DNA from 2 places in the Microvirgula sp. AG722 genome. Region 2 is predicted to be linked to the other one. Evidence: predicted binding sites of a transcription regulator. Region 2 holds the regulator's gene; the other holds the start of a gene.
What was found. Region 2 encodes FNR, which switches genes on or off when oxygen is low (the NO sensors DNR and NnrR bind a similar motif). Its sites were predicted from a motif close to TTGATNNNNATCAA; they were not measured.

Region 1 (4,644 bases), on a different contig from region 2:
AGAAGGGTGGCGTGGGCAAGACCACGACCGTCGTCAATCTCGCTGCCAGCCTGGCCGAGAAGGGCCGTCGGGTACTGGTGGTCGACCTCGACCCGCAGGCCAATGCGACCATGGGCTCCGGCGTCGACAAGTCGCAGCTCGAACACACGGTCTATCACCTGCTGATCGATGCCGCGCCGTTCGACTCGGTATGCTGCCGCAGCGAGGCGGGAGGCTATGACCTGCTGCCGGCCAATCGCGACCTGGCTGCGGCCGAGGTCGAGCTGGTCGGTGTCGGCCAGCGCGAAACGCGGCTGCGCGCGGCGCTGGCCACGGTGAAATCCGGGTATGACTACATCCTGCTCGACTGTCCGCCGGCGCTGAACCTGCTGACCCTGAACGGGCTGGCCGCCGCTGATGGCGTCATCATCCCGATGCAGTGCGAGTACTATGCGCTCGAAGGCCTGTCCGACCTGGTGACCACGCTGCGCAAGATGCGCGGTGCGCTGAATCCGGGCATCGACATCGTCGGCCTGCTGCGGACGATGTTCGATACGCGCTCGACGCTGGCCCAGCAGGTTTCGGCCCAGCTGACCCAGCATTTCGGCGGCAAAGTGTTCACCACCGTGATCCCGCGCAATGTGCGCCTGGCGGAAGCGCCAAGCTACGGCTTGCCGGTCCTCGCCTATGATCGCGCCGCTCGCGGTGCCCGAGCCTACCTGACGCTGGCCGATGAATTGATCGCCCGGCTCGAAACCCAAGCCATACCTGCCTGATGATGTCCAAACCCAAATTCAAGGGGCTCGGACGCGGGCTCGACGTATTGCTGGCCGCCAATCCGGCCGAAGACCGTCTGGCCACGCTTCCGATCGGCGATATTCGCCCCGGTCGCTACCAGCCCCGCACCCACATGGACGAGGCGGCGCTGGCGCAACTGGCCGAATCCATCCTCGCCCAGGGGGTCATCCAGCCGATCGTCGTGCGCGAGATCGGTCTGGGCGACTACGAACTGATTGCCGGCGAACGGCGCTGGCGCGCTGCGCGCAAGGCCGGACTGGCCGAGATCCCCGCCGTGGTGCGTGCCGTGCCGGACGAGGCGGCGCTGGCCATTGCGCTGATCGAGAACATCCAGCGCGAACAACTGAACCCGCTGGAAGAGGCCCACGGCATCCAGCGGCTGATCGACGAGTTCGGCATGACCCATGAACGGGCGGCGTCCGCGCTCGGCCGTTCGCGCAGTGCGGTGACCAACCTGTTACGCTTGCTGAATCTGGCCGAGCCGGTGCAGGACCTGGTCTACGCCGGCCGCATCGACATGGGCCATGCGCGTGCGCTGCTGCCGCTGCCGGTGCTCGACCAGATCGAACTGGCGCGGGATATCGCCGAACGCGGTCTGTCGGTGCGCGATGCCGAACGGCTGGCGCAGGCGCGCCAGCAGCCCGAAGAGGACCGCAAGGCACCGCGCAAGGACCCGGACGTACTCCGGCTGGAAGAGGAAATCGCCGAAATTCTCGGCACTACCGTCCATATTCGTCATGGGTCGAAAGGCCATGGCCGTTTGGTAATTGAATATTCTGACCTGAATTCACTTGATGGTTATCTGCAGAAGCTGAAACGACAATAATGTATATCGTTAAATTCCGATATACCCATGTCTTTGCCGACGTTGACGCTCTTTGCTGCACATCAATATAATCTACGGGTTTTGACCGCGGGCGTACCCATATATGAATACGGTCGTGTTCCGGGTCGTGCGGTTGCAAATTGGATTGACCACCCTGGCGGCGCTTTGCGCCGCTTTGCTAACTGAGGATCCATCTCGCGGTGCCCTGTCCGCCCTGGCGGGGGGAGGCATCGCGATAGCGGGGTCGCTGGTGTACGCATGGTTCGCCCACGGGCGGCGGGCGCACCCCGGTGTCATCCTGCGACGGCACTTTCGTGCCGAGGCAATGAAAATGTTCGCCACGCTGATCCTGTTCGTGGTGGTCATTTCGGGTTTTTCAAGTGTGTCGGCACTGGCGTTGCTGGGCGGGTTCGCCCTGGCGCAGTCGGCATACTGGCTTGGACTTCTATCCAAATAAACGAGAGTGGGCAAATGGCTGCTAATGCTACCGAGTACATCAAGCACCACCTGACGCAGGCGACGGTGCCGCATGACGGGGGCTTCTGGGCGATCAACATCGATAGCTTCACTGTATCGCTGATCCTCGGCTTCCTGTTCCTGTTCATCTTCGCCCGCGTGGCGCGAAACTTTAGCGTCGACAAACCGGGCCGCCTGCAGCTGGCGGTCGAAATGCTGGTCGAGATGGTCGGCACCCAGGTACGCGAGATGTTCCACGCCAAGAGCGCCGTGATTGCGCCGCTGGCCCTGACCATCTTCGTCTGGGTGTTCATGATGAACGCGATGGACTTGCTGCCGGTCGACTTGCTGCCGCACATCGCCGGCCTGATCGGCGAGCATGTGTTCGGTGCCGATCCGGAACACGTCTACCTGCGCGTGGTGCCGTCTGCCGACGTCAACACGACCTTCGCCATGTCGATTTCGGTGATGTTCCTGATCATCGGCTTCTCGATCAAGGCCAAGGGCGTGGGCGGCTACGTGAAGGAGCTGTTCTCGGCCCCGTTCGGTCCGAAGCTTGCTCCGGCCAACTTCCTGCTGCAGATCATCGAACTGATCGCCAAGCCGATCTCTCTCGCCCTTCGTCTGTTCGGCAACATGTACGCCGGCGAAATGATCTTCATCCTGATCGCGTTGCTGCCGTGGTGGGCCCAGTGGCCGCTCGGCGCACCGTGGGCGATCTTCCACATCCTGATCATCACGCTGCAGGCGTTCGTGTTCATGATGCTGACCGTCGTGTACCTGAGCCTCGCCGTCGAGGATCACTAAGTTTTCCCCGTCGTCGCCGCCTTCGGGCGGTGGCGACACTGTTTTGCTTTACCCTCATCAACCTCGTCCCACCCCTTAGGAGAGATCCATGGAAGCACTCGTTTCGCAGATTCAGGGCATGACCGCACTGGCCGCAGCCATCATGATCGGCCTCGGCGCCATCGGTACCGCGCTCGGCTTCGGCATCCTGGGCGGCAAGTTCCTCGAGAGCTCGGCCCGCCAACCGGAAATGATCCCGGTTCTGCAAACCAAGCTCTTCATCATCGCCGGTCTGCTCGACGCCATCTCGATGATCGGTGTTGGTATCGCCCTGCTGTACACGTTCAACAACCCGTTCCTGGCCGCTGCCAAGGCTGCCCTGGGCGCGTAATGAACCCCGGCCCAGGCCGGATGTTGTTGAACTGACTGGAGGAAAACAAGCGTGGATATCAACGCAACACTTCTGGGACAGGCGATTACCTTCGCCATCCTGGTGTGGTTCACGATGAAATTTGTTTGGCCTCCGCTTACCAACATGATGGACGAGCGCGCCAAACGCATTGCTGATGGTTTGGCCGCCGCCGAGCGCGGCAAGCAGGATCTGGAACAGGCGAGCAAACGCGTCGAGGAACAGATCCGCACCGCCAAGCAGCAAGCAAGTGAACTCGTGCTGGCTGCGGAAAAGCGCTCTGGCCAGATCGTGGAAGAAGCGAAGCAGGCCGCACGGAGCGAAGGCGAGAAAATCATCGCCGACGCCCGTGCCGAAATCGGCCAGGAAGTGCTCCGCGCCAAGGAAGAACTGCGGGGTCAGCTTGCTGATCTGGCTGTCGCCGGCGCCGAGAAAATCCTGAAGCGCGAGATCGATCCCGCCAAGCACGCTGATCTGCTGGCCTCCATCAAAGCGGAGTTGTAATCAGCCCATGGCAGAACTCATTACCGTAGCGCGGCCATACGCCGAGGCGGTATTCCGGTTGGCTAAGGACGAAGGTCGTCTTGCCCAGTGGGAAGAAGCGCTGGTCTGGCTTGCCGCCACCGTGCGCGAACCCGCCGTCGACGCCATCGTCTCCGATCCGGAGCGTACCCCGGCCGAGATCGAAGCAATGCTGACTGGTGTTCTGGGCGATAAAGCCGATGCCGAGGTCAAGAACCTCGTCGCCGCGCTTGCCGAGAACCGCCGTCTGGTGCTCTTGCCGGCCATCGCCGACCAGTTTGACCAGCTGAAGCAGGCGGAAGAGGGCGTGCTGACCGCACATATCGCCTCCGCCTTCCCGCTTACCGACTCCCAGTCGGCCGAACTCGCAGCGACCCTCAAAGCCAAGTATGGCAAAGAGATTCAACTCGAGGTCAGCGAAGATTCTGCGCTGCTCGGCGGTGTACGCATCCAGATTGGCGACGACGTGATCGACGCCTCGGTACGCGGCAAACTGCAAGCAATGGCGGTCAGCCTCAAAAGTTAGGAGAGATCATGCAGTTGAACCCTTCTGAAATCAGCGAGCTCATTCGCGCGAAGATTCAGAACCTGCCGTCCGCCACCGAAGCGCGTACCACCGGTACGGTCATCTCGGTGACCGACGGCGTCATCCGCATTCACGGCCTCAAGGACGCGATGCAGGGTGAAATGCTCGAATTCCCGGGCAATACCTATGGCCTGGCCCTGAACCTGGAACGCGACTCCGTCGGCGCCGTGGTGCTGGGCGAGTACGAACACATTTCCGAAGGCGACGAAGTCAAGTGCACGGGTCGCATTCTGGAAGTGCCGGTCGGCCCTGAACTGGTCGGTCGTGTCGTGAACTCGCTCG
Region 2 (4,644 bases):
GCAAACAAGCTGTTGCGCGCCCCCCAACTGGCCAGACGTATCCGCCCGCTGCTCGACGCCGACACGGACACCGTGTTGCTGGGGTCGTGTCACGCAGGCCAGGGCAACAGCATGTCATCCGTCGCCCAGGTTGTCGCAAACCGGCTGGGCAAGACTGTCGTGGCCGGCAAGGGAACCGTTTCACCCGAGTACCTCTGGAAGTCGTTCACGCTGCACAAGCTGCCGTACGAGGACGTCCGGGTCTTCCAGGCTCAGGGCATGTGGACCTCTGCGCGCACCAGCCTGGTCAATACGGTCCGGTTCGAACAGCAGAGCACAGCGATTTACCTGAGGCAGCTGTACGCACACCATTGATACGGCGTCAGCGGCTCAGATCGTCTTCGAGTAGCGGGCGTGGGTCTGTTTCTCGCGCAGATAGCGGTCGAACACCATGGCAATGGTGCGGATCAGGAAACGCCCCTGCGGCGTCACGGCGATCCACTCGTCATCCAGCTCGACCAGTCCGTCAGCCTCGTATTCGGCCAGCCGGGCCATTTCCGGCGCGAAATACTGCTTGAAGTCGATGCCGAAACCCTCGCCCATCGCTTCCATCGACAGCGAGAAGCGGCACATCAGCGCCTGAATGATTGCCCGGCGCAGCAGGTCGTCGGCACTCAGCAGCAGACCGCGGACGATCGGCAGCCGACCTTCGTCCAGCATCGCATAATACTGTTCGAGGTCTTTTGCGTTCTGGTGATAGCTGGCGCCGACCTTGCCGATGGCCGAGGTCCCGATGGACACCAGATCATGGTCGGCATGGGTCGAGTAGCCCTGGAAGTTCCGTTGCAGCCGTCCCTGGCGCAGGGCCACGGCCAGATCGTCGTCCGGCAGGGCGAAGTGGTCCATGCCGATGAATTCGTAACCGGCATCGGTCAGCATCTGCACCGCCATCTGCAGGATGTCGAGCTTGACCTCGGCCGACGGCAGATCCGCTTCGTTGATGCGCCGCTGCGGCATGAAGACCGTCGGCAGGTGGGCGTAGTTGTACAGCGCCAGCCGGTCCGGACGGATGCTGAGCACCGTCTCCAGCGTACGCCGGACCGAGTCGACGGTCTGGTGCGGCAGGCCGTAGATCAGATCGAGGCTGACCGACTTGAAGCCGGACGACCGCGCGGCGTCGATGACCGTCAGCGTCTCCTCGACACTCTGTACCCGGTTGACGGCCTTCTGCACCTGCAGATCAAAATCCTGCACCCCGACCGACATGCGGTTGAAGCCCTGGGTCGCCAGCAGCCGCACCGTGTCGGCGCTGACCTTGCGCGGATCGATCTCGATCGAGTATTCGCCAGTGGGCAACAGGTTGAAATGGCGACGGATCGCGTCCATCAGCCGCTGCATCTGCTCGTCGGACAGGAAGGTCGGCGTGCCGCCGCCGAAGTGCAGCTGGATCAGGTCCTGGCGCGGCCCCAGCCCTTCGGCATGCAGCGCCAGCTCGCGTTCGAGATAACCCAGATAGGTATCCGCACGCGTCTTGTCCTTGGTAATGACCTTGTTACAGGCGCAGTAGTAGCAGACTGTATTACAGAACGGTATATGAGCGTATAATGATACTGGCTTGGCGCTGGCGCCGATTTGCCTTTGCTCAAGGCAGTGGCGATAATCTACGCCGTTGAATTCGGTGGTAAAACGGTCTGCCGTCGGATACGAGGTGTAGCGAGGACCGCTGCCGTCGAGGCGTTCGATCAACTCTCGGTCGAAAATGAACTGGGCGGGAGCCACGTTGTCGTGAATTGCTGTCGTCATAAATGGATAAACCTCTCAGGCAGTGAACCACTTTGCCTGAATCGTGCAGGGGCGCCTTTGATAGTCGTCAAGCCTGGCATGATAACAACCTGAACGGATCATCATGGCCGAACACAATCCGCTTACTGCCCACACGCTGAAGATCTCCTGCTCGAACTGCAGTCTTCGCGAATTGTGCCTGCCCATCGGACTCAATCGCGAGGAGATGAGCCAGCTCGACGCCGTGATCCGGCAGAGTCGGCGCCTGAAGCGCGGCGAGTACCTGTTCCGCGCCGGCGAGGCGTTCAAGTCCATGTTCGCCATCCGGACCGGCTTTTTCAAGACCTGCATTTCCAGCCATGACGGCCGCGAGCAGGTCACCGGTTTCCAGATGTCCGGCGAGCTGCTGGGCCTGGATGGCGTCTCCAGCAGCCTGCACGGCTGTGATGCAATCGCGCTCGAGGATGCCGAGGTCTGTGAACTGCCGTTCTCGCGCATGACCAGTCTCGGTCGTGACATCCCGACCCTGCAGCATCATTTCTTCCGGTTGATGAGCCGTGAAATCGTCCGTGACCAGTCGGTCATGCTGCTGCTCGGCAACATGAAGGCGGAAGAACGTCTGGCCGCCTTCCTGCTCAACCTGTCCCAGCGCTTCTCCGCCCGCGGCTTCGCCGCCAACGATTTCATCCTGCGCATGAGCCGTGAGGAAATCGGTTCCTTCCTCGGTCTGAAGCTGGAAACCGTCAGCCGCACGCTGTCGAAATTCCAGGCCCAGGGCTGGATCATTGTCGAACACAAGCACATCCAGCTGATTCAGCCGGAGAACCTGAAGACCCTGGTCGGCGGCTGCCAGCAGAGCATGCCGATTGCCACCACCTGAACCCGGTTCAGAACAGTCCCAGCGACAGGCCGAGCGCCAGCGTCGCACCGACCTCGGCCGCGCGCTCCAGCGCGGCCTGGTCGGGCTCCCCATGCACGATCAGCGGCTCGCAGGCCGGCGTCAGCGGATAGCCGCGCGCAATGCGTTCGATCGCGACTCGCGCCCCGCTGCCGTCATTGCCGGCACAGATCAGGATCGCATACGGCAATCCTTCCACCCGCCCCTGGGCCGGGTAGAACGTGCGATCGAAAAAATCCTTCAGCGTGCCGGCCATGTAGCCGAAATTTTCCGGCGTGGCGACAATCAGGCCGTGACAGGCCAGCAGATCGTCGATGCCGGCCTGCTGCGCCGGCAGCAGCCGCACGTCGATCTCCCCCTCGCCCGCCTCACTGGCCGCCGCCGCCGCGGCCCGCGCCAGCTGCAGGTTGCGCCCGGTCTGACCGGCCCACAGGATCAGCAGCTGCTTCATCATTCCTTCTCCCCGCCATCCAGCGCCGCGATGCGCGCCATCAGGGTGGCCAGCCGGCCGGGCTCCGGCCAGTGCGCCGGCACCACGAAGCCGCGCGACACTTCCTGCCAGTCGTCATCGCCGACGGCCTGCATTTCCGCCACCATCAGCGCCTCTCTCCTGCCCGCCAGCCGCGCCTGCAGCTCGGCGGCGGTCTGCACGTCGGCCCGGCCAGCCCGGGCCGGGGACAGCCAGTCGAGCCGGAGCAGGTGCAGATAGCGGCTGTCGGCCGCCCGTGCCGGCCAGGCCTCCCCCTGATGCCGCCACCAGTGCACCGGTTCGCCGCTGCCGGCCGGCCGGAACAATTGCCCGCGCAACACGGTAAAGGCCGGGCAGCCGGCGAAACCGGGCGGGAGGGTCGCCGCCGCACGCGCATCGCCGGCCAGCGCCAGCTGGCGCACCAGTTGCGCACGTTTCAGCGCCAGCGCATCGCGCAGGTCGGTCCCGACCCAGCACTGCGGCGCGACTTCCAGATAGAACTTGCACGCCATTTCGACATGGAGCGGCCGTCCGTCCAGCCGCAGCAGGAAATCGAACTCACCAAGGGTATGCGCCTCGACCCGCACCGCGCGGTTGGCCGCCACCAGTTCAAGCTGCGCACTCCGCTGTGCCAGCCAGAAGGCCAGCAGCGCCTCGGCATGGGCGCCAAGGCGCCCGGTGCGCCGGGCCGCCAGCCAGTCCAGCAATACGGCAGGGCGGCGGTCCAGTGCCAGCAGCCGTTCGGCAGCCCGCGGTCCGGCCAGCAGGGCCCGGTCGAACTCGACACCGCTGTCCCACGGCGACGGCCCGAGCAGCAGTGACGCCAGTGCCCGCACCGCCGGTTCGCGCAACGAGGCCAGCAACGGCAGCAGGCGGGGATCGGCGGCGCAGTTCACGCGACTCAGTCGTGTCGGTACGGGTCCGGCCCGCAGCGGCGTTCGATCTGCTTCAGCATGCCGCGCAGGATATCGATCTCCTGCCGCTCCAGGCTGGCGCGGTCATACAGGGTGCGCAAGCGGCGCATCAGCCGTTCGCCATTGCGCCGGTCATAGAAACCGATACCGTCGAGCACCCGGTCGAGATGACCATAGAACCCTTCGACCTCTTCATGACTGGCCAGTTCGGCATTGGCCCGCAAATGATCAAGCGGAAATGCCAACTGGCTGAACAGCTCATAGCACATGACCTGTACCGCCTGGCCGAGGTTCAGCGAAAAATAGTCCGGGTTGCCGGCAATGGTGACCAGCCGGTTGCAGCGCGCGACCTCGTCGATCGACAGTCCGTAGGTTTCGTTGCCGAACACCAGTGCAACCTCGACCCCGTCGCGGGCCGCCGCCAGCAGCTCGGCACAGGCGTCGCGCGGCGCGGCCAGCGGCGTGGTCAGCTCGCGCTTGCGGCTGGTCAGCGCACAGGCGATGGACACGCCTTCCAGCGCGGCATCGAGCGTGCCGGTCACCACGGCGTTCTCCAGCACATCGGCCGCGCCGGATGCCAGCGTGGTCGCCTCGGCATCGGG

Region 1: a site for FNR is predicted at 1,656-1,669, ahead of DFO50_RS14365 (ATP synthase subunit I). Genes of this name have one in related genera too.

What each region holds. Positions count from the first base shown of each region.
Region 1 is NZ_QLTJ01000012.1:81,917-86,560, reverse strand. Features, by position in the region: gene DFO50_RS14375 (ParA family protein) at 1-755, shown strand, start outside; gene DFO50_RS14370 (ParB/RepB/Spo0J family partition protein) at 758-1,603, shown strand; gene DFO50_RS14365 (ATP synthase subunit I) at 1,707-2,060, shown strand; gene atpB (F0F1 ATP synthase subunit A) at 2,075-2,866, shown strand; gene atpE (F0F1 ATP synthase subunit C) at 2,955-3,236, shown strand; gene DFO50_RS14350 (F0F1 ATP synthase subunit B) at 3,288-3,758, shown strand; gene DFO50_RS14345 (F0F1 ATP synthase subunit delta) at 3,766-4,302, shown strand; gene atpA (F0F1 ATP synthase subunit alpha) at 4,311-4,644, shown strand, end outside.
Region 2 is NZ_QLTJ01000001.1:298,755-303,398, forward strand. Features, by position in the region: gene DFO50_RS01345 (RHS repeat-associated core domain-containing protein) at 1-354, shown strand, start outside; gene hemN (oxygen-independent coproporphyrinogen III oxidase) at 370-1,782, opposite strand; gene fnr (fumarate/nitrate reduction transcriptional regulator Fnr) at 1,886-2,641, shown strand; gene DFO50_RS01360 (flavodoxin family protein) at 2,649-3,113, opposite strand; gene DFO50_RS01365 (DUF1853 family protein) at 3,110-4,024, opposite strand; gene DFO50_RS01370 (RNA methyltransferase) at 4,030-4,644, opposite strand, start outside.